Linked DNA regions of Luteolibacter flavescens. The protein of the gene in region 1 interacts with the protein of each later gene in a pairwise test. Links are inferred from orthologs where the notes say so. Each region holds a gene or a part of one and is shown in the gene's direction. Other genes may lie near its edges. The genes, in order: OKA04_RS20145 and OKA04_RS11820.

Region 1 (15,510 bases):
CGGCGATGTCTTCGTCTATGCCGACGTGGATGAGAATACCGCGCTCACCTTTGACCGCCTCCGCCGGGAAAAGAAGATCGGCGATGGCACGGTGACCGTGGAGATGCAGGTCGGCGATGAAACGGGATACCCGCACAAGGGCTTCATCGAGTCCGCCGACAATCGCGTCGATGCCGCCACCGGCACGCTGGTCTATCGCATGGTCTTCCCGAATGCCGACGAGTCGCTGGTGCCCGGCCTCTACGCCCGTGTCCGCCTGCCCGTGAGCGCGCCCGCCCCGGCGCTGCTGGTGAGCGAGCGCTCGATCGGCACGAACCAGAGCCAGAAATTCGTGCTCACCGTGACCCCGGACAATACCGTCGCCTACCGCACGGTGAAGCTCGGCCCGGTGCTGCAGGGCAAGCGCGTGATCCGCGAGGGCATCGAGCCCGGCGACCGCGTCATCGTGAATGGCCTGCAGCGCGTCACCGCCGGGATGATCGTCGATCCCGCCGTGGCGAACTGAAGCACGCCGCCCCGAACCACCGGGGCCTCCGACCATCGACCCATCCGTAGGCGCGTTCGCGAGAACGCGGCAGGGAGCCTTTTGCCCTCGCTTCAGGCTGCCCCGCGATCCCGCCACCGCGCCTGCGGACTTCCCTCCCGCAGTCCGTCCGGTCACCCCGGCCAACCCTCCGTCCTCCTGCCATGAACTTTTCCGATTTCTTCATCAAGCGCCCGATCTTTGCCGGCGTGCTATCCATCGTCATCTTCCTCGTCGGCGCGATCGCGCTGTGGAAGCTGCCCGTCAGCGAGTATCCCGAGGTCATCCCGCCGACCGTGGTCGTGCGGGCGACCTATCCGGGCGCGAATCCGCAGACCATTGCGGAAACCGTATCCACGCCGCTGGAGCAAGCGATCAACGGGGTGGAAAATTCCATCTACATGTATTCGCAGGCGACCAGCGACGGGGTCATGACCCTCACGGTCACCTTCAAGCTCGGCACCGATCCCGACCTCGCGCAGGTGCAGGTGCAAAACCGCGTGGCCCAGGCGCTGCCAAAGCTGCCCGAGGAAGTCCGCCGCCTCGGCGTCACCACGGTGAAGAGCTCGCCCGACCTCACGATGGTGGTCCACCTGCTCTCGCCCGACGGGCGCTACGACGACATCTATGTGCGCAACTACGCCACGCTGCAGGTGCGCGATGTGATCGCCCGTCTGCCCGGCGTCGGCCAGGTACAGCTCTTCGGCTCCGGCGACTATGCGATGCGCATCTGGCTCGACCCGAACAAGGTCGCCGCACGCGGCATGACCGCCGGTGACGTGGTGAATGCCATCCGCGAGCAGAACGTGCAGGTGGCATCCGGTGCCGTTGGCCAGCAGCCGAATCCGCAGGCAGCCGATACCGAACTGCTCATCAATACGAAGGGCCGCCTGGTCTCCGAGGAGGAATTCGGGGAGATCGTGCTGAAGGTGGGCGCGCACGGTGAACGCACGCTTTTGAAGGACGTCGCGCGCGTGGAGCTCGGTGCATCCGAGTATGCGCTGCGCTCGCTGCTCAGCAACAAGACCGCCGTGGCCATCCCGATCTTCCAGCTTCCCGGCTCGAACTCCATCGCGCTCTCGAATGCCGTGCGCGACAAGATGGAAGAGCTGAAGAAAGACTTCCCCGAGGGCCTCGACTACAAGATCGCCTACGACCCCACCGTCTTCGTCCGCCACTCGATCAAGGCGGTGGTTCACACGCTGTTAGAGGCCATCGTGCTCGTGGTGCTGGTGGTGATCCTCTTCCTCCAGACGTGGCGCGCGTCGATCATCCCGCTCGTCGCGGTGCCGGTGTCGCTGGTCGGCACCTTTGCGGTGATGCTCGGGCTGGGCTTCTCGATCAATGCGCTCTCGCTCTTCGGGCTCGTGCTCGCCATCGGCATCGTCGTCGATGACGCCATCGTGGTGGTGGAGAATGTGGAGCGGAATATCGCGCTCGGCTACTCACCGCTGGAGGCGACGAAGCGCGCGATGCGGGAAGTGACGGGGCCCATCGTGGCGACCGCGCTGGTGCTCGCCGCGGTCTTCATCCCGACTGCATTCATCACCGGCTTGAGCGGCCAGTTCTACAAGCAGTTCGCCATCACCATCGCGATCTCCACGATCATCTCGGCCTTCAATTCGCTCACGCTTTCCCCCGCGCTCAGCGCCCTCCTCCTGCGCGATCATCATGCGCCAAAGGACCGTCTGACGCGGATCATGGATAGCGCCTTCGGCTGGATCTTCCGCCCGTTCAACCGCTTCTTCGAGTGGTCTTCGAACAAGTATGCCAGCTCCGTGCAGCGGCTCGTCCGCCGCGGCGCCATCGCGCTGGTGGTCTATGGCGGTCTCGTCTTCATGACGTGGAGCATGTTCAAGAAAGTGCCGGCGGGCTTCGTGCCGGAGCAGGACAAGCAGTACCTCGTCGCCTTCGCCCAGCTCCCGGAAGGAGCCTCGCTGGAGCGCACCGATGAGGTCGTGCGGCAGATGGGGGACATCATGCTGAAGCATCCCGGCGTGCAGGACTCCATTGCCTTCCCGGGTCTCTCGATCAATGGCTTCACGAACAGCCCGAACTCCGGCATCGCCTTCGTCGGCCTGAAGTCCTTCGAGGAGCGCAAGGGACCGGGGCTCTCCGGCAAGGAAATCGCGGCCCAGCTCCAGGCGGAGTTCGCGAATATCCAGGGTGCCTTCGTCGCCGTCTTCCCGCCGCCGCCGGTGAATGGCCTCGGCACCACGGGTGGCTTCAAGCTCTACATCGAGGACCGCAGCGGCGCGGGATATGACGAGCTCTACGCGGCGACGCAGGCGCTCGTCGCGAAGGCCAACGAGACGCCCGGGCTCGCGGGCATGTTCTCCGGCTTCACCGTGAATACCCCGCAGCTCCAGGCCGATGTGGATCGCGCGAAGGCGAAGCAGCAGGGCATCCCGCTGGGGAATGTCTTCGAGGCGATGCAGGTGAATCTCGGCTCGCTCTACGTGAATGATTTCAACCGCTTCGGCCGCACCTACCAGGTCGTCGCGCAGGCCGATGCGGAATTCCGCAGCGATGCCGATGACATCGCGAACCTGCGGACGCGCAATGACAAGGGGCAGATGGTGCCGCTCGGCTCCGTGCTGACCGTGAAGGAGACCTACGGCACCGACCGCGCGATGCGCTACAATGGCTACCCCGCCGCCGACCTCACCGGCGGGCCCGCGCTCGGCTTCAGCTCCGGGCAAGCGGAAGCGATGATGGAAAAAGTCGCCGCCGAAACCTTGCCGAAGGGCATGTCGCTCGATTGGACGGACCTCACCTACCAGAAGATCCTCGCGGGCAATACCGGCATCTATGTCTTCCCGCTCTGTATCCTGCTGGTGTTCCTGGTGCTGGCTGCGCAGTACGAGAGCTTCCGCCTGCCCTTCGCGGTGCTGCTCATCGTGCCGATGGCATTGCTCTCCGCGATGGTCGGCGTGTGGATGACGGACGGGGACAACAACATCTTCACGCAGATCGGCCTGATCGTGCTGATCGGCCTGGCAGCGAAGAATGCGATCCTCATCGTGGAGTTCGCCGTTCACTTGCGCGAGCAGGGGAAGGGCATCGTGGAGTCGGCGGTGGAAGCCGCGCGCCTGCGCCTGCGTCCCATCCTGATGACCTCCATCGCCTTCATCGCCGGCGTGTATCCGCTCGTCGCTGCGACCGGTGCCGGTGCGGAGATGCGCCACGCGATGGGCGTCGCGGTCTTCGCCGGGATGATCGGAGTCACCGTCTTCGGCCTGTTGCTCACGCCGGTGTTTTACGTCGTGCTTGAGAAGATCGGCACGAAGAAGGCGTGAGCAAAGGTAGCCGCACGCTAGTAGCGGAACGACTGCGTCGTTCCGGCTGGGGACGGCCCGAATGGAGAAACAAACCGTCGCCTCGTCTTCAAACTCCTCCCAGCCGGAAGGGCGCAGCCCATCCGCTACGAAAAACGGAGCTTCTCGCTACTACGAAAGAAAAGCACATCATGAAAACTTCCCGCCTCCTGCTGCTTTCCGCAGCGCTCTTTACCTCCTGCTCCTTCGTGCCCGAGCTTGGCAAACCGGGTGTCGAGGTCGTGCCTGTCAGCTTCCCGGGCAATGGCAGCGGCACTACTTCCGCCACCCTTGACTGGAACTCCTTCTTCAAGGACCCGCGCCTGAAGAAGCTCGTCTCCATCGCGCTCGACAACAACCGCGACCTCCGCATCGCCGCGCTGAATGTCGAGCAGGCCCGCGGCCAGTACGGCATCTCTCGTAGTTCGCTTTTCCCGACCGTCGATTTGTCCGCTACCGGCTCACGACAGCGGACACCGGGCTCGACCGTCTCCGGGGGGACGGCGGTCGAGTCCCGGAACTACGACGTCTCGGTCGGCGTTACGGCCTACGAGCTCGATCTCTTCGGACGGGTCCGCAGCCTGAATGACGCGGCGTTGCAAAGCTACTTCGCCAGCGATGCGGCGCGCCTCGGCGCACAGATCACGCTCGTTTCGGAAATCGCCGCGCGCTACCTGACCGAGCGCGCGCTGTTGGAAGAGATCGAGCTTTCCGAGCAGACGCTTGCCTCGGTGAGCAAGACCTATGAGCTCACCCGCCAGCGCCTCGAAGCGGGCGACGTGTCCGAGCTGGATTCGCGCTCCGTGGAGATCCAGGTGAAGACCGCGGAGGCAAATCTCGCCGCGTATCGCCAGCAGCTCGCGGAGACCCACAATGCGCTGGCCTTCCTCATCGGCAGCTCCTTGCCATCGGATCTCCCGGCGGGTCGCGGGCTGGACCAGACGCTCGTCGCCGAACTGCGTGCCGGGGTTCCCTCGGACCTGCTCTCGCGCCGGCCGGACATCCTCGAGGCGGAGCACCAGCTTCGCGCCGCGAATGCGAATATCGGTGCCGCTCGCGCCGCCTTCTTCCCGCGGGTCACACTGACAGGTGGCGCAGGCACGGCGAGCAAGAGCCTCGGCGATCTCTTTCAAAGCGGCAGCTCCGCGTGGGCATTCTCGCCGCAAATCAGCGTGCCGATCTTCGACGGTGGCTACAACAAGGCGAACCTCGAAGTGGCCGAGGTCCGCAAGCAGATCGGCGTCGCGCAGTATGAGAAAGCGATCCAGAATGCCTTCCGCGAGGTGTCCGACGGCCTCGCCGCACGCTCGGGTCTCAATGGCCAGATCGAGGCTTATGAAGGCCTCGTCGCTGCGCAGCAGAAGCGCTTCGACCTCGCCGACACGCGCTATCAGCAGGGCGTGGACAGCTACTTCGAGGTGCTGGATGCCCACCAGGATCTCTACGCCGCGCGACAGGGGCTGATCCGCCTGCGGCTCGCCCGACTGACGAATGCCGTGGGGCTCTACAAGGCACTGGGCGGCGGCTGGTGACCGGAATCTGGCTCGACCATGACACGGGCGTCGGCTGCATTGCTGCCGACGCTCATGCCCGCCACCGCCACCCGCCTCGCCGGTTTCACGGAGTCCGTGATCCGCGGCACCACCCGCCTCGCGAACCAACACGGCGCGATCAATCTCGCGCAGGGCTTCCCGGACTTCGATCCGCCGGAGGAGCTGTTAGGTGCCTTGGAAAAGGCGGCCCGCGGCCCGCATCACCAGTATGCGGTCACGTGGGGCGCGCCCCGTTTCCGCGATGCGCTGGCGCGGAAGATCTCGCGCTTCACCGGGCTGGAGGTCGATCCGGACCGCCACCTCGTCGTCACTTGCGGCAGCACCGAGGCGATGATGGTCGCCATGATGACGGCCTGCAATCCGGGCGACAAGGTGATCGTCTTCTCGCCCTTTTACGAAAACTACGCGGCGGACGCGATTCTCTCCGGTGCGGAGCCGATCTATGTCGCGCTCCATCCGCCGGACTTCGGCTTCGATCGGGATGAACTGGCGAAGGCCTTCGAGCAGAAGCCCAAGGCGATCGTCGTGTGCAATCCCTCGAACCCCACGGGCAAGGTTTTCACGCGCGATGAGCTGATGTTCATCCTCGGTCTCGCAGAGGAGCACGATGCCTTCGTGATCATGGACGAGCCGTACGAGCACATCGTCTTCTCGCCGCACGAGCACGTCTATGCCGCGGCCCTGCCCGGCGCGGCGGAGCGGGTCATCACCTGCAACTCGCTTTCGAAGACCTACTCCATCACCGGCTGGCGTCTCGGCTATGTCCACGCCGCGCCGGAGGTGATCGCCCAGGCACGGAAGGTGCACGACTTCCTCACGGTGGGTGCAGCCGCCCCCCTGCAAGAGGCCGCGGTCGCCGGGCTGGAGCTGCCGGACAGGTACTACGCCGGCCTGCGCGATCTCTACACGGCGAAGCGCGATGTCTTCCTCGGCTACTTCAGGGAACTCGGCTTGCCCTTCACCGAGCCGCAGGGTGCCTACTACGTGATGCTCGACATCTCGTCCTTCGGCTTCGCGACCGACACGGAGGCATCGGAGTGGCTCATCAAGGACATCGGTGTGGCCGGTGTCGCGGGCTCGAGTTTCTTCCGCGAGCCGGAGAACCGTTTCATCCGCTTCCACTTCGCGAAGAGCGAGGGCATCCTGCGCGCGGCAGGTGAGAAATTGCTGTCGCTCCGGGCGAAATAAAAAAGCCGCGGGCGTCTCATGGGACGCCGCGGCGGGGTTGGAAAAGCTCCGGGCCGGATGCTTCAGAAGCCTTCGAAGAAGTGTGACTGGACCTTGTCGGAGGAGGCCTTCACAGCGGTGTCGATGGCGCGGTAGAGCGCGTCCTTCCCGTCTCCGTCGATGGAGACGCCGTCCCCCGTGTTGATTACCGGGATGGCGGAGCGCCAGAGGATCTTCTGGTCGCTGGTGGAATACATCGCGCCCTGCATCGGGGCGATGGCGCTGCTGCCGGAAAGCGGGATGAAGGCATAGACGAGCTTGGCGCGGCCGACTGCGGGCATGGAGAGATAGATGGCCGCATCGTAGCCATTGAGGTAGCTGCCTGTCCCCGGGATGGGCTTCGAGGCCGAGGGCTTGGCCGTCATGGGATTGATGTCCTTGTAGGTCGGATGGATCGACGGCAGGTGCGTCGCCTTGTAGCCGTGGCTGCTGAGGCGCTTCGCGAATTGCTTGCCTGCTTCATCGAGCTTCGCCTGGGAGGGGTAGCTCTCCAGCTCGCGGCGACCGCCGGTCGCCATCGCGTGATTGGCCGCCATGTCGAGCAGGCCTTGGCTTCCGACGTGATGCACGGACGCCGTGGGCGCCTGCATCGTGATCACCGCCACTTTCATCTGGCGGTTCGATTTGAATGACTGGTCCACCGCCACTGGTCCGTAACAACTCGCTAGGGCCAAGGAAACGATGGCGACGGGCAGGGAAAGCAGGCGGCGGAGTTGATGCGACAACCGGGGGAGATTCATGCGGCGCGAGAAATCTGTTAGTGCCACATGTTGTCAATTCCGGAGAGATCTTGCCGTGGGTGTTTCCACAAAAAAAGCCGCCCCGGATTTCCCGGGGACGGCGTGATTACTGTCGGAATGAAGGAATGCGCTGCCTTACTTCAGCGGGATCGAGATCTCCGGGCCGACGAGCTGGATCGTGCTGTCGGAGCAGGTTTCGATGCGCTTCAGCACGCGGGTCACGGCGTCGCGGGCCGGCTTCGGCAGCGCATTGATCTGAGCATCGCCGAGGGTGGCCTTCACGGCTTCCGCGACAGGGGAGACCCTCACGCCCATCTTCACGATCTCGTCATCGGCGGGCTTCTCCGGCTTGGCGAAGAGGCCTTCGAGCGGGCTCTTCGGCTCGGGCACCAGCTTGAGCGCATCGGCATTCACGCCGGACTTGTCGGCGGCGTAGGCCACCGCTTCACCGAGTCCGCCGAGTTCATCGACGAGACCGAGTTCCAGCGCGCGCTTGCCGGTGAAGACGCGGCCACCGGCCATGCCTTCCAGCTCGCCCTTCAGGCGGTCGCCGCGGCCGGCTTCGATGCGCTTCTTGAAGGTGCCATAGACCTGCAGCATCGAGTCGCGCACCAGCTTCGACTCCTCCTCGGAGAAGGGATGGACCATGGACTGCGCACCGGCATTCTTGCCGCGCTGCGTCGCATGGGTGGTGATGCCCAGCTTCTCCATCGCGCCGCCGAGCACGAGCTTCATGCCCACCACGCCGATGGAGCCGGTGACTGTTCCTTCCTCGGCGAAGATGCGGTCCGCACCGCTGGAGATGTAGTAGCCGCCACTGGCAGCCACGCCGCCCATCGACACCACGAAGGGGCGTCCGCTGGCCTTCCACTCGTCGGTGGCTTCCCACAGCACCTCGCTCGCGAGGGCGGAGCCGCCGGGGGAATCCACGCGCAGCACCAGTGCCTTCGCGCGGTCATCCTTCAGCAGCTTGAGGATCTGCGTGCGGATCGGGGCGATCGACTCGCTGGAGATCTCGCCTTCGAAGGGCACCACCGCGATGTAGTCGGTCTTCGCGTTCTTCGATTTGTCGCTTTCGAACATCAGCTTGAAGATGTCCAGCATGCCGGTGATCTCCGGGCCGTCCTGATCCGGCAGCTCGTATCCGCGGTCAAACTTCGCGCCCTCGTAGGCTGCCTTCACGGCGGCGGAGAAGTCGGTGCGGTGCTTCAGGTCGTCCACGAGTCCGGCTTCCTTCGCCTGTGCGGGAGTGAAGGTGCCGCGGTCCACGAGCTCGCGGATCTTCTCCGCCGGGACCTTGCGGCCTTCGGAAATCTCGCCGACGAGCTGGTCGAAGATGCCGCCGATCAGCTCTTCCTTTTGCTGCTTCGCGAAGTCGCTGGGGCCGGTGCGGTAGTATTCCTCGCCGAAGCTCTTGAAGTCACCGATGTGGATCACGTCGGCCACCACGCCCGCCTTGTCGAGCAGGCCCTTGAAATACATCGACTCGGAGTAAATTCCGCTGAAGGAGACATCGCCCTCGGGCATGAGGGTGAAGTGGTTCGCGGCGGAGCCCAGCAGGGCGGTGCCATTGCCGAGCGAGTCGGTGTAGAGCCACACGTCCTTGCCCGCGGCGCGCACTTCCTGCAGGCGGCGGTGGATTTCCTGGAGCTGGGGCAGGCCGAGCTGGGCATCGTCCGTATCCACCACCACGGCCTTCACATTCGGGTCCGCGGCGGCTTTCTTCAGGCTGCGGGTGAGGTCGAAGAGGGTGAGCGGGCGGGTGGCTTCCATGTCCAGACCGAGGAGCGACGCCTCCGGGCGGCCTGACTCGGAGATGGTGCCTTCCAGATCGTAGATGGCCACGACCGGCTTTTCTTCCGCCGCGGCGAGCGGCAGCGCGGCGAGCAAACTGATGGCGATGGTTGTTTTCATGATTACATCGAGACTTCGCACCACATGAGCGGCAGGTTACACGGGATTTGTGCGCTCTTTCCGCGGCAGGTCAATGGGCGGGTGTCCCCGGCGGGCGATTCGCGGCCATCGTTTCGGGGCGGGGGATGAGTTGGAATTGGTTCGCTTTTATTGATTTGGGCAATATCTCAAGGGTGTGACTTCCCAAGATCGCGGCAAATGGATCCGCTGGATTTTCACCCTCGGCCTGGTCCTCGCCGCAGGGGGCGCGGGACTGTATTTCGCGCTGCCGCAGGAAGAACGACACGCGCAGGAGCAACCGCCCGCCGAGCAGGTGACCCGCGACAAGCTCGACGCCCTCCTCGCGACGCGGGACAAGCTGATCATCGTCAACATGATCATGAGCGGCAGCTCCGAGTCGGAGAGGCTCCGGAAGCTGCTTGAGAAGCGGAATGCCGAGCACCCGGACGAGCGCATTGTCGTGATGGATCTCCACATCGAGGACGAGCCCGAACTCGCGGCAAAGATGGGCGTGAAGCAGGACGGCTTCATGGGACACCTCGACTTCTACGCGAACGGCAAGAAGCTGGACCAACTCGTGGGTCAGACCGATCCGTCGCTGGTGGAGCAGACCATCGTGCGCTTGCTTGCGGGGATCTTCCAGCGCATCGACAAGGACTGGTTGCCGCAAGTGCCGGGGATGACCCGCGGCGGTGGCAAGCAGGCATCGCCCGGACAGCCTGCCGGACAAGCTCACTAGAAATGACCGCATGAAACTTTCACTCGTCGCTTCATTGCTCGTGCTTGCCTGCCTGCCGGGCTGCGAGAAGGCGAAGAACCTGGTATCCAAGGTCAGGGCGTCGGCATCGAAGTCCACGGCAAGTGCCTCGGCCACGGCTGCAGGCCCCGCCGTGCGGGATCTCGATTCGGCGGGCTACGATTCCTTCGTCGCCACTCCCGGACGCCTTGTCGTGGTCGATTTCCACGCCGAGTGGTGTGGCCCGTGCAAGATGGTCGGCCCGGTGCTGGAGTCGGTGACGGGGGAATTCCCCGGCAAGGTCCTGCTGGGGAAGGTCGATGTCGATCAGGTGCAGGACGTTGCGAAGCGGGAAGGCGTGCGCAGCATCCCGGACGTCCGGCTTTTCCGCGACGGCAAGGAAGTGGACCGCTTCATCGGCGCGATGGATGACACGAAGGTGCGCGCCCTGTTCGAAAAGCACACCGCGGGTATCGAGGCCGGGAAGGCCGAGGCGACACCCTCCGGTGGCTCGGGCGGGGCCGATCCGCACATCCAGCCGATGAAAAAGGACTGGCTGCCACCGGGCATCGAGCGCCGCTAACCGGCGTCTGCTCTAGCGCGCCCTGCCGTCGCTCATCTTGATCGGTCTGATCAGGCCCTTCGCGTCGTACTCGATCTTCTCGACCGCGATCTTGCGGGTGCCGCGGAAGGGCGGCTCCTTCCGCGAGGTCTCCCAGCGGTGGTAAACGATGAACCAGTCCTTGGTCGCGGGATCCTGGACGAAGGCGTGATGGCCCGGGCCCTGGTGCTTTTCGTCGCTGGAGAGGATCTGGCCGCGGTATTCCCACGGGCCGGAGGGGGACTTCCCGGTCGCGTAGTGGACGGAGTAGCTGCTGTCATTCCACCGCCCGTGGCTGTAGCTGAGGTAGTAGGTCCTCTCGTGCACGTGCATGAAGGGGGCCTCGGTGAAGTGCTTCGGCTGCTCGATTTCCACCTCGCGCTTGAAGCTCACCATGTCGTCCGCCATTTCGAAGACCCGCAGCTTCGAGCCCGCGCTGCCACCGGCATAGAACCACGACTTGCGATTCGCGGGGTCGGTGAAAACCATCGGGTCGATCGCTTCGAAGCCATCGCCGCCGGTCAGCAGCGGCTTTCCGCTGTCCTTGAATGGTCCGGAGGGCGAGTTGCCGACCGCCACGCCGATGCGGCTGGGGGTGGGATTCTGCGGGCCCACCGAGTAGTAGAAGTAATACCGGCCCTTTTTCTCCGCCATGGCAGGTGCCCAGGCCCCGTGCCACGGTGCGCCGTCCTCCTTCACCCACGGCACCTTGTCCAGCTCCAGGATGGTGCCCTCCCGGTGCCACGTACGCAGGTCGGTGGAGCGATATGCGGCGAAGACCGGCCGGCGGCTGCGCGACTCGGTGGGATACATCCAGTAGTTCTTCCCCACGGCGATGACGTGCGGGTCGGCACCGTCCATCACCGGATTTGCGGCGAGCGGGGAGATCAGGAGGAGCAGGGCGAGGCAGAGGCGCATGGTGGTGACTACCGGGGCGGGCAAGAGGATCTTGCCCGCCCTGCAGAAATCCAGCCAATCGTGCGGCCTTATTCCACCAGTTGCTCGTGGACGCTGCCGTCCTTCTCGATGACCGAGAATTTGCCGCCGCTACGCAGGGCGAGCTGCTTCATCGGGCCCACCGCGCCGGGCTCCATCATCGAGATCGCATTGATGATCGTCTTCTTGGTCTTCGCACGGTGGCCCATGCGCTCGGCGATGGCCATGGATTCGTTGCCGGACACGCCATCCGTCATGAAGAAGATCAGGTCGGGAGCGGGATTCAGCTTCAGCGCCATTTCGAGCGGGGCCTCCCAGGAGGTGCCGTATTGCATGGGCATCTCGTCGATGGCCGTGACGGCGTCTTCAAGCCGGACCGGGTCAGCCTTCATCCAGCGGACATCGCGCGGGCGGCCCTTAGCCTCCCAGACCGGGCTGTCCTTGGCGACTTCCCACTTGTATTCCCGGTTGCCGGAGTGGACCACGGCATCGCGGCGGCTGGCGCCCATCTCCACCTTGTCGCCCATCATCCACGCCGGGCCGGCGAAGAAGATGATCTGATATTCCTTTTCGTAATCGAGGGCCGAGATGCTCCGCTTCAGCTCCGCGCGCAGCAGTTCGATCCGCTTGCCGGACATGGAGAGCGAGTAGTCGATGACGTAGGCGATGCGCTTCCCGCGGGTCGTCTGGTTGAAGAAAGTGACGGCACCGCCCTGGCCGAAGCCCTTGCCTGTTCCGCTGCCCGGGCCGCTCCCCGTCCCGATGCCGGTGCCATTTCCGCCGCCGCTCCCGCCACCGCTGCCACCGCCGGAGCCCGCCCCGGACATCATGTCCGGCATCGACGAGCTCATCGGCGAGGAGTCGGCATCCGGCAGCGCGATGCTGGAGATCGACGTGCTGGCGATCCGGTGCGACATCGAGGCGGACGACATTTTCTGCTGCGCCTTTGCCTGCTGCATCACGCGGTGACCCCCATCGCCACCACCGCCGCCACCGGCCGCGCTGAAGTCCGGCGGAGCCTCCACGGGTGGCTTCACCACGGTGTAAAAGGCGAAAATGGCCAGCGCGATGAAGATCAGGTGCGCCGTCACGGAAATGAAGAACGCCCCGGCCCCAAGTCGGGCGAGGCGTTGTCTCAGTGACGATGGCGGCGGTGTATAAACCGGCTCGGCAGGTGGAAGGGTAGGATGGCTCATAGGTCCAACGATGATTTTCTCGCAGGGCGGAACGGCCAGCCGTCCCGGAATCTTGGAGGAAATCCCGAGGGACCGGATTTTAGCGCATCACCACCGGCAGGGCCCCATTCGGCTCCCGCAGTTCCTGCAGGCGGGCGAGGCCGTCGCGGACGTCGCGAAGAATATCAGCCAGTTCGCCGCGATATTCCGAGGTCCCGCCGACAAGCCGGACCAGCACCCGTTCCAGCCTGCGGTCGCTGCGCTCGCATTCGCGGGGCAGGCCCTCCCGGAAGGTGGGGAAGCGGCGATTCACCAGCGACATCCAGAGCTGCTGGAAATTCGCCTCGCCGCTGAAGCCGAGATCGGGCACGTCCCCGACTTCACGGATCATCACGGCGATCCTGTCTGCCTGCTTGCTCCGCTCCGAGGCGAATTCCCGGCAAAATCTCGCCAGCAGCTTGGACTCGGAGATGCCGGTGGCGTGCCGGTAGGCGACTGCCGCATCGAGCGTGCGGGTGAGAGCGGTCTGGAGCGTGACGACGGGAGCTTGGGTGGGCAGGCGCAGATCGTACATGGCGGCCTATCTCGCAAACGTCGTGCCGAAAGATGGGGGTCGGACTTTGCGTATTTCTCAAGGAGTTCCGCCAAAGCCGAAACCACCGGGAGAGCATGCTGCAATTCCCGCGTGGCGCTTTGCCATCACTGCGCCTCACAGGAGGACGTGCCAGCCGGTCTCGTCCCGCCGGAAGATCTCCGAGCTGTCTTCCATGAAGCGGTCTCCCTCGTAGCGGTGCAGCACCACGCGCAATTGGTCGCCGTCGAGGTGGATCATGTGGAATCCGGGCGGCTCGCCCTGCAGCCGGGTCGAGCAGACGGTGGGGGCTTGGGAGACGATGGAGCTCCACTCGGAAGTCCCGGCGACCGTGCCGATGCGGGACTGGTGGAAGTGCCCGCAGAGCACCAGATCGACGCGCGAGCCGGAGAGCATCGTGAGCAGCGGCGGCAGCGGCTTCACCACGTCCCGGCGGTGATCCGGCGGGGCCAGGAGGGGGTGATGCAGGGTCAGCACCCGCAGCCCGGGCGAGACCGGGCCGAAGCGCCGCGCCGCGCCATCTAGCTGATCCTGTGAGAGATAGCCCTTTGACCAGTCGAGATCCCGGCTGAAGGCCCGGTTGCTATTCAGGCCGATGACCTCGATGCTCCCGGTGCAGAGCGAGGGCTCCAGATCCTTTCCGAAGGTCTCGCGGTAGCGCCGGAAGGGCCGGAAAAACCGGTCGAGCGGCTGGTTCAGCGCGGGGATGTCATGATTCCCGGGGATCACGAACCGCGGTTGGGGGAGCTGCTCGTAGAAGGCCTTCGCATCCCGCAGCTCCTGCCGCCGCGCCCGCATGGTGAGGTCGCCGCTCAGCACCGTCAGGTCCGGGGCGAGCTCCTTCGCCCGGGCTAGGAAGGCCTGCGCGGTGGCTTCGTCTGCGGCTCCGAAGTGCGGATCGGACAGATGGAGAAGGCGGATCATTCGGCGGGCGCGAGCTTTTCCGCCGTGGTCAGCACGTGCAAGTGCTTGGGCTGGATCGTCAGCTTGATGGGCAGAGGCAGGCGGAGGATTTCCCCGTCGATCATGACCGAGAGGCGCTTCTTCTTCCCCGCATGCAGCTCCAGGTTCGATGCTTGGAACATGGTCAGCTCCGGATTCGCCTCCTGCCGCCCGAAGATATAATCCAGCATCCCGCGCAGGGCGGCGGCGGCATGGCGCTGGCGACCGACGTAGGCGGTCATCTTTCCGGAGGTGAAATCCGTGCGCGCCGGGACGATGCCCGTGGTCGCCTGATAGCGTCCGGGGACGAAGGCGGAGAATTTCGTGCGGGCCTGGCCCTCGGCTCCATCGCCGCTCCACGTCAGCCGGATCGGCCGGGACTCGGAAAAGGTGCGGGGGAGCGAGGTGATCAGCTTCAGCGTTTTCTTCCACCACCGGCCACCGTGGTCGCGACGCTCGAAGGTATTCGCGAATTCCGGGTAGAAGCCGAGGATGGTGGTGCACAGGCAGGCATGGCCGGCGGCGTCCAGCACGTCGATCGCGTGGACTTCCGCCGCGGCGAGGAAAGCGGCGGCTTCCTTGATGTCCAGCGGCACGCCCAGATCCCGCGCGGCGAGATTGAAGGTGCCCATCGGCAGGATGCCCAGCGGCAGGCCGGTGCCGCCGAGGTGGCGCGCGGCTGCGGAGACGGAGCCATCGCCGCCGGCGATGATGAGCGACTCGGGCTTCGCCTTCACGGCGTCCTTGAGCGCGGCATCGAGCTTTCCGGGCTCGACGATCCTGGTGTCGATCTCGCGGCCCTTTTCGAGGAAGGCGGCGACGACGGTTTCGCAGACCTGCTCGGCTTGCAGGCCGCGCTCATTCCCGCCGGAGCCGCGGTTCAGAAGCAGTAGGGATCGGGGCATGCCGGCTCTCCTAACAGCCTGCATGCCTCTCCCGAGGTGATCGCAAATCAGCCTCCATCAAACGTTTCCATGAGCGGGCGGCTTGCCGTGCCGTGCGAAATGCCGCCAGTGCAAATTGCGGAGGGCACTATGCAACATTATCTAACGCGCTGAAAGTGTGGTTTCGTTGGATTTCCAAGGCTTTCCCGGATTGGTCCGGAGTTTGCGAAAGGGAGATCCATCATGAATCCCATCTTCCTCTCGAATTCTTTCGTCTGCCGCTCCTCCGAAGTGATCCGCCTTCGCTTCCGCCCGGTCCTCATCGCCCTTTGCTTGGGTGGTGTGACTCTCGGCCTCAACTCCTGCGCCA
Region 2 (15,503 bases), on another replicon or contig:
TACAAGGGTCCTCTCGGCGAGAAGCAGGTCGGCACCGCGCCGCACCTCCAGCGCAACCCGAACGTCACCGTCCGCATGCGCGGCGTGATGGAAAAGTGCACCTACTGCGTGCAGCGCCTGAAGGATGCCGTCATCCGCCAGAAGCGCGGCCAGAAGCAGGAGGCCCTGCTCTCCGGCAAGGCATCCCCGGACTCCGGCGTCACCGAGAACACGCTGCGTGTCTCCGTCGATGGCCTGCGGGTCGCGTGCCAGGAGGCCTGCCCGGCCGGTGGCATCGAATTCGGCAACCTTCTCGATGGTGACAAGTCGGCGATGAACCGCGCCAAGGCGAGCGAGCGCAACTACGACCTGCTCCACTACATCGGCACCAAGCCGCGCACCAGCTACCTGGCCCGCGTCAAGAACCCGAATGCGCAGATGCCGGACTCCAAGTTCGTCGGCAAAGCCACCATCCACATGCACTGATCCCGGTCAGTCCCACGAGTTCAGTCTTTCTTCTTCCTCTCGATCATGGCCACTGCCACCGAACACGCGCCGAGCACTCCCCGCCAGGGACCGAAACTTCCGGTCCTGGAGCGCGAGAAGCTGATTCTCAACGGCCGCTCCTACCACTGGATCACCGAGCGCATCTGCAGCGTGGTGGAGAATCGCCAGCCCTTCCTCTGGTGGCTGCTCTTCATCCCGTCCGCCATCATCGCGGCACTGGGCGTCGGCCTCGGCCTGACCTACCTCGTCTCGACCGGTGTCGGCGTCTGGGGCATGTCGAACCGCGTCTTCTGGGGCTGGGACATCACGAACTTCGTGTTCTGGATCGGTATCGGCCACGCCGGCACCCTGATCTCCGCCGTGCTCTTCCTGACGCGGCAAAACTGGCGAACGTCCATCAACCGCGCGGCGGAGGCGATGACCATCTTCGCCGTGATGTGCGCCGGTATCTTCCCGGCCTTCCACGTCGGCCGTGTTTGGATGGCGTGGTTCCTCGCGCCGATCCCGAATGCCAACTCGATCTGGCAGAACTTCAAGTCGCCGCTGCTGTGGGACGTCTTCGCCGTCTCGACCTACTTCACCATCTCGCTGATCTTCTGGTTCATCGGCATGGTGCCGGACCTCGCGACCATCCGCGACCGCTGCAAGCCCGGCCTGCGCAAGACCCTCTACGGCATCTTCTCCCTCGGCTGGCGCGGCGGCAACCGTCAGTGGAGCCACTATGAAATGGCCTACCTGCTCCTGGCGGCCCTTTCCACCCCGCTGGTGCTCTCGGTGCACTCCATCGTGTCCTTCGACTTCGCCACCTCGGTGGTCCCCGGCTGGCACACCACCATCTTCCCGCCCTACTTCGTCGCAGGCGCCATCTTCGGTGGCTTCGCGATGGTGCTCACCATCATGGTCCCCGCTCGCCAGCTCTACGGCCTGCACGACGTGATCACGATGAAGCACATCGACAACATGGCGAAGATCATCCTGCTCACGGGCACGATCGTCGGCTACGCCTACCTGATGGAGCTCTTCGTCGCCTACTACTCGGGCGCGCTCTACGAGATGGAGGCCTTCCGCATCCGTATCACCGGTCCTTACTGGTGGGCTTACGTCTCGATGATGTTCTGCAACGTGATCGCCCCGCAGGTCTTCTGGTGGAAGGCATGCCGCGAGAACCTCTGGGTCATCATGATCGTCGCCATGCTCGTGAACATCGGCATGTGGTTCGAGCGCTTCGTCATCATCGTCACCACGCTGACCCGCATGTTCCTGCCGGGCGACTGGAAGACCTACTCGCCGAGCTTCGTGGAGATCTTCCTCTTCGTGGGAACCATCGGCATGTTCCTCACGCTCTTCCTGCTCTTCCTCCGCTTCCTGCCTTGCATCAACATCGCGGAAGTGAAGTGGACCCTCCGCGAGTCCGACCCGCATTTCGACGATCACCACGACCACCCGGACCACGGCGTCGCCGTCGAGGAGGCATACCAGCACGAGCTGCACTCGAAGGCCACCGAGGCCAAAGCGTGATCCCCTGCACACCGGAACTTCTTACTTGGCACTTCCAACAGTGAGTACTACCCGCAAACGCGTTTACGGTTACCTGGCCGAATTCGGCAGCGCCTCCGCCCTCTACAAGGCCGCGGAAAAGGTGCGCGACGCCGGCTACCGCAAATGGGACTGCCACACGCCCTATCCCGTGCACGGCCTCGACGCCGCCATGGGCATGAAGCGCTCCATCCTGCCGTGGTTCGTCTTCTGCGGCGGCACCCTCGGTCTCCTCACCGGCTTCTTCCTCGCCTCCGCCACCCAGACCGAGATCTGGGGCTGGATCCCGGGCCTGACGAAAGCCATCGAGAGCTACCCGACCGTGGTGCAGGCGAAGCCCGCGAACATCTTCACCGTCCCGGCCTTCTTCCCGATCATGTTCGAGCTGACGATCCTGTTCTCGGGATTCACGACGCTCTTCGGCCTGCTCGCGCTGATGAAGCTGCCGCGCCTGAATCACCCGCTCTTCGCGAGCCGCCAGTTCCACCGCGCGACCGACGATGCGTTCTTCATCGCCGTCGAGGCCCGCGACCCGAAATTCAACCAAGAAGGCACCCGCCAACTCCTCGAGGAGATCGGCGGCAAGAGCATCGAACTCGTCGAAGAAGAGGACTGATCCTCGGATTCCAGATCACCGGTTCCCCATTTCAGATCTCCAGTCGTGAAATACTTCTTCCTCGCTTACGCGATCATCGCCGCGCTCTTCATCGGCCTCATGCCGGTGCGTGGCAGCAAGTCCCCGGACACGCCGATCCGGCTGTTCCCGGACATGGACGAGCAGGACAAGCTCAAGCCCCAGAAGCCGAGCGAGTTCTTCGCCGATGGCCAAGGCGCGCGCTTGCCCGTCCACGGCACCCAGGCACTCGGTCTGAATCCGGAAGGCCTGAAGGAATTCGGCGGCATCCCCGAGCTTGAGTTCGGCGGCCCCGTCAGCCACCTCGCCACCGGCGGCATCGAGGACTACTTCGCCAATGGCATGCCGGAAGAGCTCCACCTCACGAACGAGAACGTGGGCGCCTTCCTCAAGCGCGGTGAAGAATCCTTCAACGTCAACTGCGCGATCTGCCACGGCAAGTCGGGCGACGGACAGGGCATGACCAGTCATTTCGGCATCCCCGGCATTGCCAATCTCACGCAGGACACCTACGCGCAGGCCGTCTACCCGGACGGCCGCCTCTTCCACGTGATCTCCGAGGGCAAGGGCAACATGGCCGCCTACAAGCACAACATCGCCCTGCGCGACCGTTGGGCGATCGTCGCCTACGTCCGCGCCCTGCAACTCGCACGCAAGGCACCTTACGACGTCGTGAAGGATGTCTTCGACAAGGCCGTCCCCGCAGCGCCCGCGCAAGCCCAGTAATTCCCTTTCCCAGATGGCACACCACCACGTCACTTCCGCCGATATCCCGGTTGACGGCGAACGCCTCGTCAGCTCGAAGGTCGAGGCCGTCAAGCGCATCGCCGGCTACACGTCCCTTCTGCTCAGCCTGATCAGCGCTTACCTGCTGTTCGGTGCCAAGCCGAATATCGCCGCGCCATTTGCCTACTCCTGGCTCTTCGCGCTGTTCTTCTTCTTCACGCTCGCCGCGGGCGGTTGCTTCTGGACGCTGTTGCACAATGTCTCGAACTCGGGGTGGGGGACTTCGGTCCGCCGCATCATGGAGAATCTCGGGTACGTGTTCCCTTTCATGTTCATCTTCGCCTGGCCGCTGCTTGTGCCCTCGGTCCAGCAATGGCTCTTCGAGTGGATGAACACGCACCGTGCCGCGGGTGGCGCGATCTTCGAGGGCAATATCGGCTCGCTCTTCGGCTTCTACGGCACCGACTCGATGGAGCAGGCGCTGACCGCGAAGCATGAGGCCCTGCTGGTGAACAAGCAGTGGTACATGAACCAGTTCGCCTGGTATGCCCGCTTCTTCTTCTACTTCATCGGCCTCGGTCTGGTGATCCACACGCTGCGCAAGTTCTCGGTCAACCAGGACACCGATCCGAACCCGACCACGAAGAACCTCTTCAAGGCGCGCTTTCACTCGACCTACACGCTGATCATCTTCGCGATCACGATCACCTTCGCCGCCATCGACTGGCTGAGCGGCCTCCGCTACGACTGGTTCTCCACCATGTGGGGTGTCTACATCTTCGCGGGCACCGCGCTGAACTCGATGGCCGTGATCATCATCACCGCCACCCTGATGCAGCGCGCGGGCTACCTGAAGCACGTCGTCACGCCGGAGCACTTCCACATCAAGGGCAAGCTGCTCTTCGCCTTCACCGTCTTCTGGGCCTACACCGGCTTCTCGCAGTACATGCTGATCTGGTATGCGAACATCACGGAAGAAACGACCTACTTCCTGATCCGCAACACCGGCGACTGGAATACCGCCAGCATCGCGCTCGTCTTCGGCCACTTCGTCATCCCCTTCGTCATCCTGCTGCAGGCCTGGCTGAAGAAGAACTCGAAGACGCTCTCCATCATGGCCGGCTACACGCTGGTGATGCATGCGCTGGATCACTACATCATCACCATCCCGGAGCGCTCCGTCTCGCTCTACGGCATGGCTTTCGCGGGCGACAAGCGCCTGGCCGACTTCCTGAATGTCTCCACGTCCGTCCCCGGTGCATTCTGGGGTGACATCCTCGCCTTCGTGGCGATCGGCTCCGGCTTCATCTTCTTCTACCTGCGTGCCCTGACGCAGACCGCGACCTACCCGCACCGCGACCCGCGCATCCTCGAATCCGCCAACGTTTCGAACTGATCCGCCCCGGCACCCCTTACCTGGCATCTTTCCAAATGTCCTCCACCAGCGACAATCCTCTGGCACGTTTCTCCGCCTTCTTCTGGGCGGTGGGTGTCTTCTCGCTCTTCGGCGTCATCGTGCTCGCGCTGAAGCTCTTCTCTTCCGATACCTCGGAGCACAATCCGCTGGAAGAAGAGGCTGCCAAGGCCCGCTACGAATTCCGCAAGACGACCGACGAGGCCCAGGCCGCGGGCTTCGCTTACAAGGAAGTCGAGAAGGGCAAGACCGTGCAGGTCCCGCCGCATGACATCTTCGCCCACCTCGGCGAGTCGCTGGTTTCCCAGAAGCCCGCTCCGGTGAAGGACGACGCACAGATCGTTCCGGGCTCCGACACCCAGGAAGACAGGAACAACCAGAAGGGTCCTGACATGTCCCTCGTGGACGCAAAGACCCCTGCGGCCGACACCCCGATCGACCCCGCCGTGATGGCCAAGGGTCAGGCCACCTATGCGATGTGCATGGCGTGCCACGGTGCTGCCGGTGAAGGCGGTCCGGTGGGGCCTCCGCTCGCGGAGTCCGAGTGGGTGACGGGCCCGGTTTCCAATCTCATCCGCATCCAGCTCCGCGGCTTGCAGGGCCCGATGCACATCAAGGGCCAGCTCTACACCCCGCTCGCGCCGATGACCCCGATCATCGCCACGCAGGATGACGAGACCATCGCCTCGGTGCTCACCTACATCCGCAACAGCTTCGGCAACAAGGCGGCACCGGTGCTGCCCGAGCAGGTCGAAATGCTCCGCTCCGAAGTCGGCAAGTCCATGCTGACCGAGGCCGACCTGATCAAGCCCTGATCCGACCAGATCTCTTTCCCTTTTTCTCCATGTCTGCCGCTACACCCCAGACTTCCGACGCGATCCGCCGCGCGGAGATCGACCTCTCGCTGCGCCACCCGGTGATGTTCTTCTTCACCAGCGGTGCTGCCTGGTTGGCCGTGGCCATCCTGCTCGGCATCATCTCGTCGGCGAAGGTCCACAGCCCCGGCTTCCTCAGTGACTGGGGATTCCTGAGCTACGGCCGCGTGCAGCCCGCGCACATGAATGCGCTCATCTACGGCTGGGGCTGCCAAGCCGCATTCGGCGCGCTGGTGTGGCTGATGGCCCGCCTGTCCCGCCAGACCTGCCGTGCCGCCGGTCTCATCCTGACCGCCGGTCACGTTTGGAATTTCTCCGTCAGCCTCGGCGTCATCTGCATCCTCGCGGGCAAGGGCACGGGCATCCCGTGGATGGAAATGCCGGTCTTCGCTTGGGTGCCGATGCTGCTCGCCTACGCGGCCATCGCGATCTGGTCGATGATCCAGTTCAAGGTCCGCCCGGCCGGTCACGTCTTCATCTCGCAGTGGTACATCCTTGCCGCGCTGATCTGGTTCCCGTGGGTCTTCGCCACCGCGCACATCTTCGTCCACGGCTTCTCCGGCTCCCCGCTGATGGCTGCGGCGATCAATGCCTGGTATCGCTCGGCACTGCTCTTCCTCTTCTTCCTCCCGGCTGGCATCGCTGCCGCCTACTACCTCATCCCGAAGGTGACCGGTCGTCCGGTGTATAGCTACACGCTTTCCTCCCTCGGCTTCTGGTCGCTCGCGATCATCGCCCCGTGGGCCGGCATGCAAAAGCTGGCCGGTGCGCCGATCCCGAACTTCCTGCCCTACGTCGGTGCCGCTGCCACCATCCTCGTGGCAATCCCGGCCATCGCCGTGGCGGTGAACCTGCTGAAGACCGCCGCCGGAGCTCCCGAGACGGTGGTGAACAGCCCCACGCTCCTCTTCACCGTCGCCGGTCTCTTCGGCCTGCTGGTGACCGGCTTCGCTGCCACCTTCCTGAATACCCCGGCCGCCCTGCCGCTCAGCCAGTTCTCGCTCTCGCAGTATGGCTTCGATATCCTCGCGCTCTACGGCTTCTTCAGCTTCGTCGCCTTCGGCGTGATCTACTTCGTCGTCCCGCGCGTGACCCGCCGCGAGTGGCTCTCCAGCCGTCTGATCAAGATGCACTTCTTCCTCTCGATCTACGGTGTGGTCACCATCGCGATCGTCGCCATCTTCGGCGGCCTGATGCAGGGCCATGCCCAGGAGGACTTCAAGCAGCCGTGGGAGAATGCGATGACCTACTCATACCCCTACGCCGTGGCCATCACGCTGGCGTGGTGCTTCCTGCTCTTCTCGAATGTCTGGTTCTTCATGCACCTCGCGCTGATGTGGCTGCGCCTCGGCCGCCGCTCCTCGCACCCGACGCTGCTCGGCCACGGCCACCACGACGACCTGCACGATGCGACCCACGGCCCCGAGGGCGACATCGACAACGCCGGCCCCGGCTCGGCACCCGCCCACTCCCACGCCCACTAATTCGTAAGGAGTACCCCTTTCCGGATCTGAGATCTCAAGTTTCCCTTCCATGACCTTCCGCTCCTTCGCACTCGGTCTCACCCTGGCCTTCGGCATCGCCTGGATGTCCGTGGTGGTCGTGCCGTTTTTCTCGATGCGCGATGTCAAGCCGGTCGCCTTTGACGAGGCTGCCGACGGCAAGACCGGCATCTATTTCCCGAAGCGCACCGGCCGTGTGGCCAATGGCGCGGAAGTCTATGCCGCGAACGGCTGCTACCTCTGCCACACCCAGGTGATCCGCACCACCGACGCCGGCAATGACCTCGGCCGTCCGGACTGGGGTGGCAACAAGCTGGATGAAGCCCGCGGTGACACCCGCCGCGAGTCCACCGTCTTCGACTACCAGGGTGAGAAGTTCGCCCAGATCGGTGTGTCCCGCCTGGGTCCCGACCTCTTCAACGTCGGCCTGCGCGTCGAGAACTACGTGAAGGATACCGGTGAGAACCCGAAGGCCTGGCTGCTGGAGCACCTCTACGACGCCCGCCTCGACCCGGCCAAGTCCACTTCCAAGTGCCCGCCGCATCCCTTCCTCTTCGAGGAAAAGAAGATCGAGGGCCAGACCCCGGCAGACGCGGTCCCCGCACCGGTGAAGGAAGGCTACGCAATCGTCCCGACCCCCGCCGCGGAAGCGCTGGTGAGCTACCTGCTCTCGATGAAGCACGATGACGCCCTGCCGAAGGCCATCAACCCTGCCCCCGCCAAGGCTGCCGCACCGGCCGCCGCCGCTGCCCCGGCTCCTGCCGCCGCCCCGTAAGGCTGAAACGTTTTTTCCCTGTCCGAGATGATCGATCCATCCAAGCCCGACCTCGAGGAATCGGTGAACGTCACCGAAGCCCACGAGCGCGTGATCCGCGGCGCCGCCGCCGCTTCCCGCGAGTCCAAACTCAAGGAGAACGGTGCAGAGCCGATCTCGCTCTGGGTGCTCATCATGTGCGCCGTGCCCCTGCTCGCCGCCGGATGGACCCTCGGCAAGGCAGGCAAGCTTTTCTCCTACAAGGACATCACCCGCGAGGGCTATGTCCGCTTGATCCCGGATGACGGGGAGGGAGTGAAATTGCCGCCTGTCCCATGGCTGGAAGCATCGATCAAGAAAGGTCATAAGGAGTACTCCAAGTGCACCGGTTGCCACGGCGCCGATGGCAAGGGTGACGGAGCTTCCTATCCCTCTCTCGCTGGTTCGAAGTGGGTGAACGGGGAGACGGAGGTCTTCGCGATGGTGATTCTTAACGGCCTCACCGGACCGACTTCTTCCGGCAAGACCTACGGTGTGATGCCTGCCCAGTCCGCCGGTCTCAGCGGTGAGAGCCTGGCCCACCTGATGAACTACATCCGCCACTCCTTTGGCAACGACGCGAGCGGCGGCGGCAGCAAGCCGGAAGCCGTGGTGACGAAGGAAATGGGTGCCACCGCGCTGGAGATTTCCGGGAAGCGCGCCAAGGCCGGTGCTGCAGTCACCGGCGACGAATTGACTGCAGACCACCACAAAAATCTCCCGGGCACCCCGATCGACCCCAAGATGATGGTCGATCCGATCACCCTCGAACCGGCGGAAGCCAAGTAACTTCAGCCTCTTAACTTTTTCTCTCAAGCATGAGCGCCCACGCCCACGCCGCCGACCACGGTCATGGTCACGGTCACGACGACCACCACCACCACGAGCAGAGCTTCATCCAGAAGTACATCTTCTCGACCGATCACAAGACGATCGGCATCCAGTACGGTCTGACGGCCATGGCCTTCCTGGCCTTCGGCTTCTACCTGATGATGGTGATGCGCTGGAGCATCGCCTATCCGCACGAGCCGCTGCCGGAGTGGATGAGCTGGCTCTTCACGGACAACTGGAAGGCCCGCTGGCTCCAGGATGGCAAGGTGACGGGTGAGACCTACAACATGTTCGGCGCCATGCACGGCACCATCATGGTGTTCCTCGGCATCGTGCCGCTCGGCTTCGGTGCCTTCGGCAACTACGTCACTCCGCTGCAGATCGGCGCGGTGGACATGGCCTTCCCGAAGCTGAACATGGCCAGCTACTGGATGTATCTCGCCGGTGGCCTGGTGATGTGCGCCTCCTTCTTCATGGAGTCCGGTGCCGCCAAGTCCGGCTGGACGAACTACTCGCCGCTCGCCGGATTCGCGGACGGCCAGATCGTGAACCAGTGGCTCGCGGGACAGACGCAGTGGCTCGTCGGCCTCGTGCTGCTGATCTCCTCCTCGCTGCTCGGCTCGGTGAACTTCATCACCACGATCATAAACCTGCGCGCCCGTGGCATGACCTGGATGCGCATGCCCTTCTTCGTCTGGGCGATGCTCGTCACCGGCTTCCTGCTCCTGCTCGCCTTCCCTCCGCTGGAAGCTGCCGGCATCATGCAGCTCATGGACCGGGTGACCCACTCGTCCTTCTTCATGCCGTCCGGCCTCTACACCTCGAAGGAAGGCCTGGCTGATCTCTCCGGCGGTGGTTCCCCGCTGCTGTTCCAGCACTTGTTCTGGTTCCTCGGTCACCCGGAGGTATACGTTCTCCTGCTGCCCGCCATCGCCTGCGTCGCGGAAATCATCCCGGCCAATACCCGCCGCCCGCTGTGGGGCTACAAGGCGATGGTCTATGGCGTGCTGGTCCTCGGCTTCCTGTCCTTCGTCGTGTGGGCTCACCACATGTATCTCACCGGCATGGGCCCGGTCGTCTCGACCTTCTTCCAGACCACCACGGTGCTGATCTCCATCCCGTCGGTGATCCTGCTCACCTCGATGATCATCTCGCTGTGGGGCGGCTCCATCCGCTTCACCCCGGCGATGGTCTGGGCCTGCGCCTTCCTGCCGATGTTCGGCATCGGCGGCCTCACCGGCCTGCCGCTGGCCTTCAACCTGGTCGACCTCCACCTGCACGATACCTACTACGTCATCGGCCACTTCCACTACGTGGTGGCCCCGGGCATCCTCTTCGGCCTCTTCGCCGGTGTGTATCACTGGTATCCGAAGATGACCGGCCGCCACATGAGCAACTTCCTCTCTCATGTCCACTTCTGGCCGAGCCTGGTGTGCATGAACCTGATCTTCTTCCCGATGCTCACGCAGGGCATGGCAGGCTTCCACCGCCGCTGGTACAACGGTGGCGATGCTTACCTCGCGAAGGCAAAGGACAGCGTGAACGTCTTCGGCCTGACCGTCGCCGAGCACATCGACCTGAACATCGTGATGTCCATGGCTGCCTGGGCCCTCGCCCTCGCACAGATCCCCTTCATCATCAATCTCTTCACCGCGTGGAAGATCGGCCGCAAGGTCGAGAGCGACAATCCTTACAACGCCACCACGCTGGAGTGGGCGACGCCGACGCCTCCGGGCCACGGCAACTTCCTCACCGAGCCCTCGGTCTACCGTGGCCCGTATGAATACAGCCGCCCGGATTGCGACGAGGACTACCTCCCGCAGTGGGAAGCACCGAAGCGGGACAGCGAAACGCCCGCCGAGAAACCCGCAACCCCGTCCGCTCACTGACGATTCGGTCCCGAGCCTGAGAAACTTGGCACTGAAAACCAGACCCTTTTCCCAATGGAAATCCCCTATATCGTCACCCCACGCAAGGACACGGGCCTCTTCAATTCGAAGATCGCCATCTGGCTGTTCCTCGCGTCGGAAGTCATGCTCTTCGGCGGCTTCTTCTCGGCCTACATCTTCCTCCGCATCGATGCGGACTATCCATGGCCGGAGCGCACGCTCCCGGTGCTGCCGGGCCTGATCAATACCTTCGTGCTGATCGCCTCGTCGGTCACCGTGGTCTTCGCCTGGGCGTCGCTGAAGCTCCGCCAATGGGGCAAGTTCCAGGCCTACATGCTCTTCACGGTCTTCTGCTCCTTCGTCTTCATGGGACTGAAGGGCATCGAGTACTACGTGAAGCTCCACCACCAGGCTCTCCGCATGCCGGACTACTCGGTCGTGGAAGGTCACCTCGGCTACAAGCCGAAGGACGGCGTGCATCTTGGCCACGACGAAACACTCAAGGACGACCAGATCGCCCGCGACGTCAACGGCAAGAAGCTCGAGGAAAACCTCATCAACTTTGAGGCCTCGCAGATCACCTATAACACCGTCCGCTACTACAAGCCATGGGTGGAGGGCGTCATCGTCCGCGCTGCCGAGCAGTTCGACACCGTGGTGTTTGAAAAGACCTTCGTTGCTGGCATCGAGGAGGCTGCAGCCACCGCGCTGGAGTCGGAAATCGACAACTTGAAGGAAGGCGAGGCCGACCCGGCGATTCCTGATGCAGCAAAGGTATTCCGCAAGGGAGATGAAATCACCGTCGATGGTCTTCGCCGTTTCATTGCCGAGCAGGAGGAAGCAGAAGTTCCTGCCTTGGCCCGGGAGAAGAAGATTGCCGAAACCCTGATCGCTGCCGCGGTCAATAAGCCGGCCACCGTCAAGCTCGCTGCCGATCTCAAGCTTCAGACCGCTCCGGGCAAGGAAGTTGTCTTCGCCAAGGGCACGGATCTTTCCGTCAAGCTGCTCGACGACATCAAGGCTGCCCACCTGGCCGCCCGCTCGAACAACTCTTCCCACCGCATCGACAGCCTGCGCGAGGAGTGGGACAAGGCTCACAAGGAGAATCCCGGCAAGAAGGGCTGGGAGATCGCCGACAAGGTGAAGGTGAATGAAGAAGCCATCGCCAAGGACATCATGCCGGAGGCGGCCACGGTCGCCTTCAAGGTGAGCCCGGCCACAGTCTTCCACTTCCGCCCTCGCGATATCCAGGAAGGCGCTGCCGCCGGCACGCTGCGCGATGCCACGGCTGTGGCAGGCAAGATGCTCGAGAGCCCGATGAACTTCCACTACGTGGACGCCATCGACTTCCGCCACCTCGCGATGAAGGTGTCCGAGAAGATCGGCCGCCACGACGAGGCCGCGATCGAGAAGGCCATCGAGGAATCCTGGCTGCTCAAGGAAAACGCGAAACTCCGCGAGGTCTGGGAGAAGCAGCAGAAGGCCCTCGGCCAGCTCACCGAATTCCTCGCCACCAAGGGCAAGGTGCCGACCGCCAAGGACAAGTACCGCATCGGCTGGCAGGAGATGGATTACTACATGACGACCGACCTCGCCAACGTGCAGATCGACCCGTCGAAGTACGCAATGCCGAAGTCCAAGGAGAACCTGAAGGAGGAATTCTTCGGCCCCGACTACAGCACCCGCAAGTTCCCGCACCTCGAGGTGCCGCGCGATAAGGTCCAGTTCTCCTCGAAATTCGAGCCGGCTTGGAACACCTATTACGCGATCTACTTCACGATGACCGGCCTCCACGGCCTGCACGTCATCGGCGGTGCGCTGGTGCTCGCCTACTACCTCTTCTGCGGCAAGAGCATGTATCTCAGCAATCCCGAGTGGCTTGCGAACCGCGTCGAAGTCGGCGGCCTCTTCTGGCACTTCGTCGACCTGGTCTGGATCTTCCTCTTCCCGATCCTGTATTTGATGTAAGTTCCCGGAAGACTTCCCACTCTCGCCTCTCAAATTTCAGATTCCCGCATCCATGGCCGATTCTCCTGAAGCAATCCAGAAGTCGCTCCGCCTTTACAAGCTGATCGGTGCCGCGCTCTTCGTCGGCACCGTGGTCACCGTCGCGGTGGCCACCGTCCCGGCGCTCGACTTCGGCAAGCACGGCTTCGACACCGCCGACATGGTCCTCGGTCTCGCGATCGCGTCCGTGAAGGCCTCGCTCGTCGCGGCCATCTTCATGCACCTCAATCACGAGAAGAGCCTCATCTACTGGGTCTTCGGATTCGGCATCATCGGTGCCGTCATCCTGCTTCTTCTCACCGGCCTCGCCGAGTCGGATCCGCTTCACTACAATGGATTCAAGGATGGCGTGCCCGGCTCCGATGTGAAGATCCAGCACCACTGATATCCGATCCACCCGTACGTCCCGCTGCCATGTCACTCCGCGCCTTCCACATTGTTTTCGTCACGGTGAGCACGCTGCTCTTCGTGTTCCTCACCGTGTGGGCCTTCGCGTTTGCGGCGGACCGGACGGCCATCATCACCACGCTCGGCGCGATCAGCGCGGTCTGCGCGGTGGTCATGCCGGTCTATGGCGTGTGCTTCTACAAGAAGGTCCGCAACATCGTCCTCTGAATCCCTGATCCCGATACGGCCATGATCGATACCCTGCTTGCCTGCGCCACCTGCGCCGCGAATTTCAAGGACGACGGTCCGAATGCGGCCGGCTGGTCCATCTTCGTGATGCTCTGCATCATCCTCCCGATGCTCGCCGGCGTGGTGTTCTTCATGGTCCGCCTCATCCGCCGCAGCGACCTAGGTCTCGATCCCGAGCTGCGCGACGATCTGCCTGCTGCTGCCGCCGCCGCTCCTACCCGCTGACGCCTTCCCTTTTCCATGAGTCCCTCGAAATTTCTCAGCATCCCCGAAAACTTCTCCGCCCACGGCGGCCGGGTGGACCACCTCATCGATGTGGTCCACTGGTTCATGATCGCGCTTTTCGTGGGGTGGACCTTGTTCTTCCTCTACTGCCTTTTCCGCTTCCGCGCTTCCGTCCATCCGAAGGCGTCGTATCACGGCGTGCGCAACCACATCTCCAGCCACCTGGAAATCGCCGTGGTCATCATCGAGGCCGTGCTGCTGCTCGGCTTCGCCATCCCGCTGTGGAAGGAGCGCACCGATACCTGGGAGACGGTGCAGAAGCAGGATCCGGTGCGCGTCCGCGTCGTCGGCTGGCAGTTCGGCTGGACCTATCACTACCCCGGCAAGGACGGGAAATTCGGCCGCATCAATCCGCTGGTCCGCACCGCGAACAATGACGTGGCGCTCGATCTGGACGACCCGAATGCGCAGGACGACTTCATCGCTTCCAACCTGAAGATCCCGAAGGGCCGCCCGGCGATCCTGATGATCACCTCGAACGATGTGATCCACAACTACGCGATCGTCCCGATGCGCATCCAGCAGGACGCCATCCCCGGCCGCGAGATCCCGATGTGGTTCACGCCGACCAAGACCCTCGAGACCTCCGTGGTCTGCGGCCAGCTCTGCGGTGAGAAGCACGGCGACATGGTCGGCCTTATGGAAGTGGTCGAGGACAAGGCCTTCCGCGAATGGGCGGACACCGAGTCCGACAATGCGCTCAAGAGCCGCGCTCCGAAGGAGACGACCGCGAGCCGCTGAGACTCTGCCGATCCAGATTCTTTTCCCAAGGCGGGAAGCTCTCACGGGCTTCCCGCTTTGTCGTTTCCACGTGGCCGGTGTAGCGTGGCCGTGTGATGGACATGGACCGCGAGGACTTCCGCAAGCTGCTCGGCGAGATCGGCCAGATGCGGATGCCATTTGGCAAGTACGGGCCCGCCGGGGTGCCGCCGCGAGGCATGCCGATTTACGACCTGCCGCCGGAGTATCTCTCGTGGTTCAAGCAGCGCGGCTTTCCAAAGGGGAGGCTGGGCGAGCTGCTGGCGATCGTCTGTGAGATCAAGGACGTGGGCATGGACCTCGTCTTCGACCCGCTGCGCGAGGCGAATGGCGGTCGCGTGACCTACCGGGTGAAGCGCCCGCGCGAGCGGAATTTCGGGGAAGGGGATTGAGCGGGGAATGTGGAAGTGAAAGTGGCCGCGGCTTCCAGCCGCAGGTCTTCACAGGACTGGTGCAGGGGCTGGTGCGGGGCTTGCGGCTGGAAGCCGCAGCCACTTTTTGCGCAACTCGGAATGCCGCTTGACCCTGAAATGAGTGATCGGCAGTTAAGTTCGGCGTGAAGGCCTCTTTCCTGATCCTGGTGACATATGTCGGTTTCGCGATCACGGCACATGCCGGTCGCGGCGATGGAGGTTCACCGACCGCGCCGCCTGTAATCATTGGCGGTGGAACGGTCGGAGGTGTGGATCCGGAACCTGCCGCTCCCGAGTGGAAAGCGATCGTGCTGTCCGCCTACGCTGACGGTGTCCTGAGCCGTCCGGAGCGGCGGGTGATCGTCCGCTTCCTGGCCGGGATCCCCAAGGGCGAACGAAAGAGCTACTTCCTCAGTTGGGTCCGCTTGCAAAGCCAGATCGGCAGGAAGGCGAATCCCGCCGTCGTGGCCGGAACGGTCGCCGCGTGGGCGGTCTCCGACTCCGCGGGTGGGGCCGATTGGCTCGCCAATCAGCCGGGGCGTTGAGGGGGCTGTGCAAGGCTTGCGGCTGGAAGCCGCGGCCACTTTGTGGGTGCTACAGCGGCACCTCATGATACTCCAGCGCCCATTCCTTCATGAAGCGGACACGGCTCGGCTCGATGCGATACACGACCAGCTCCGGGTTCTCCGGGGTGCCGAGATACATCCGCAGCAGCGG

The links.
Region 2: the proteins of OKA04_RS20145 (region 1) and OKA04_RS11820 interact in binary tests that used the Escherichia coli proteins (3 or more experiments, as listed by UniProt). The link is inferred for Luteolibacter flavescens from one-to-one orthologs.

Annotation. Positions count from the first base shown.
Region 1 is NZ_JAPDDS010000014.1:62,637-78,146, reverse strand. Bases 4,560-7,503 are described here. They hold OKA04_RS20145 (pyridoxal phosphate-dependent aminotransferase), read left to right. Parts: upstream 4,560-5,426; coding sequence 5,427-6,581; downstream 6,582-7,503. Other genes in these bases: OKA04_RS20135 (S49 family peptidase), read right to left, coding at 7,496-7,503; OKA04_RS20140 (toprim domain-containing protein), read right to left, coding at 6,644-7,360; OKA04_RS20150 (efflux transporter outer membrane subunit), read left to right, coding at 4,560-5,372. Outside these bases: OKA04_RS20160 (efflux RND transporter periplasmic adaptor subunit), read left to right, coding at 1-505; OKA04_RS20155 (efflux RND transporter permease subunit), read left to right, coding at 688-3,822; more of OKA04_RS20150, read left to right, coding at 3,993-4,559; more of OKA04_RS20135, read right to left, coding at 7,504-9,274; OKA04_RS20130 (thioredoxin family protein), read left to right, coding at 9,450-10,013; trxA (thioredoxin), read left to right, coding at 10,024-10,593; OKA04_RS20120 (family 43 glycosylhydrolase), read right to left, coding at 10,606-11,553; OKA04_RS20115 (vWA domain-containing protein), read right to left, coding at 11,598-12,743; OKA04_RS20110 (hypothetical protein), read right to left, coding at 12,823-13,296; OKA04_RS20105 (metallophosphoesterase family protein), read right to left, coding at 13,432-14,238; OKA04_RS20100 (diacylglycerol/lipid kinase family protein), read right to left, coding at 14,235-15,161; OKA04_RS20095 (entericidin A/B family lipoprotein), read left to right, coding at 15,384-15,510. UniProt on the Escherichia coli protein: Shows aminotransferase activity with methionine and histidine as substrates, and to a lesser extent also with phenylalanine.
Region 2 is NZ_JAPDDS010000005.1:405,659-421,161, forward strand. Bases 8,299-11,235 are described here. They hold OKA04_RS11820 (cytochrome c oxidase subunit I), read left to right. Parts: upstream 8,299-8,784; coding sequence 8,785-10,686; downstream 10,687-11,235. Other genes in these bases: OKA04_RS11815 (c-type cytochrome), read left to right, coding at 8,299-8,755; OKA04_RS11825 (cytochrome c oxidase subunit 3), read left to right, coding at 10,741-11,235. Outside these bases: OKA04_RS11775 (TAT-variant-translocated molybdopterin oxidoreductase), read left to right, coding at 1-465; nrfD (NrfD/PsrC family molybdoenzyme membrane anchor subunit), read left to right, coding at 511-2,004; OKA04_RS11785 (DUF3341 domain-containing protein), read left to right, coding at 2,045-2,638; OKA04_RS11790 (c-type cytochrome), read left to right, coding at 2,684-3,382; OKA04_RS11795 (hypothetical protein), read left to right, coding at 3,396-4,778; OKA04_RS11800 (c-type cytochrome), read left to right, coding at 4,814-5,611; OKA04_RS11805 (cbb3-type cytochrome c oxidase subunit I), read left to right, coding at 5,641-7,155; OKA04_RS11810 (hypothetical protein), read left to right, coding at 7,205-7,948; more of OKA04_RS11815, read left to right, coding at 7,976-8,298; more of OKA04_RS11825, read left to right, coding at 11,236-12,654; OKA04_RS11830 (cytochrome C oxidase subunit IV family protein), read left to right, coding at 12,707-13,078; OKA04_RS11835 (hypothetical protein), read left to right, coding at 13,108-13,308; OKA04_RS11840 (hypothetical protein), read left to right, coding at 13,330-13,554; OKA04_RS11845 (cytochrome c oxidase subunit II), read left to right, coding at 13,570-14,355; OKA04_RS11850 (DUF3820 family protein), read left to right, coding at 14,457-14,765; OKA04_RS11855 (hypothetical protein), read left to right, coding at 14,930-15,331; OKA04_RS11860 (pyridoxamine 5'-phosphate oxidase family protein), read right to left, coding at 15,381-15,503. UniProt on the Escherichia coli protein: Cytochrome bo(3) ubiquinol oxidase is the terminal enzyme in the aerobic respiratory chain of E.coli that predominates when cells are grown at high aeration.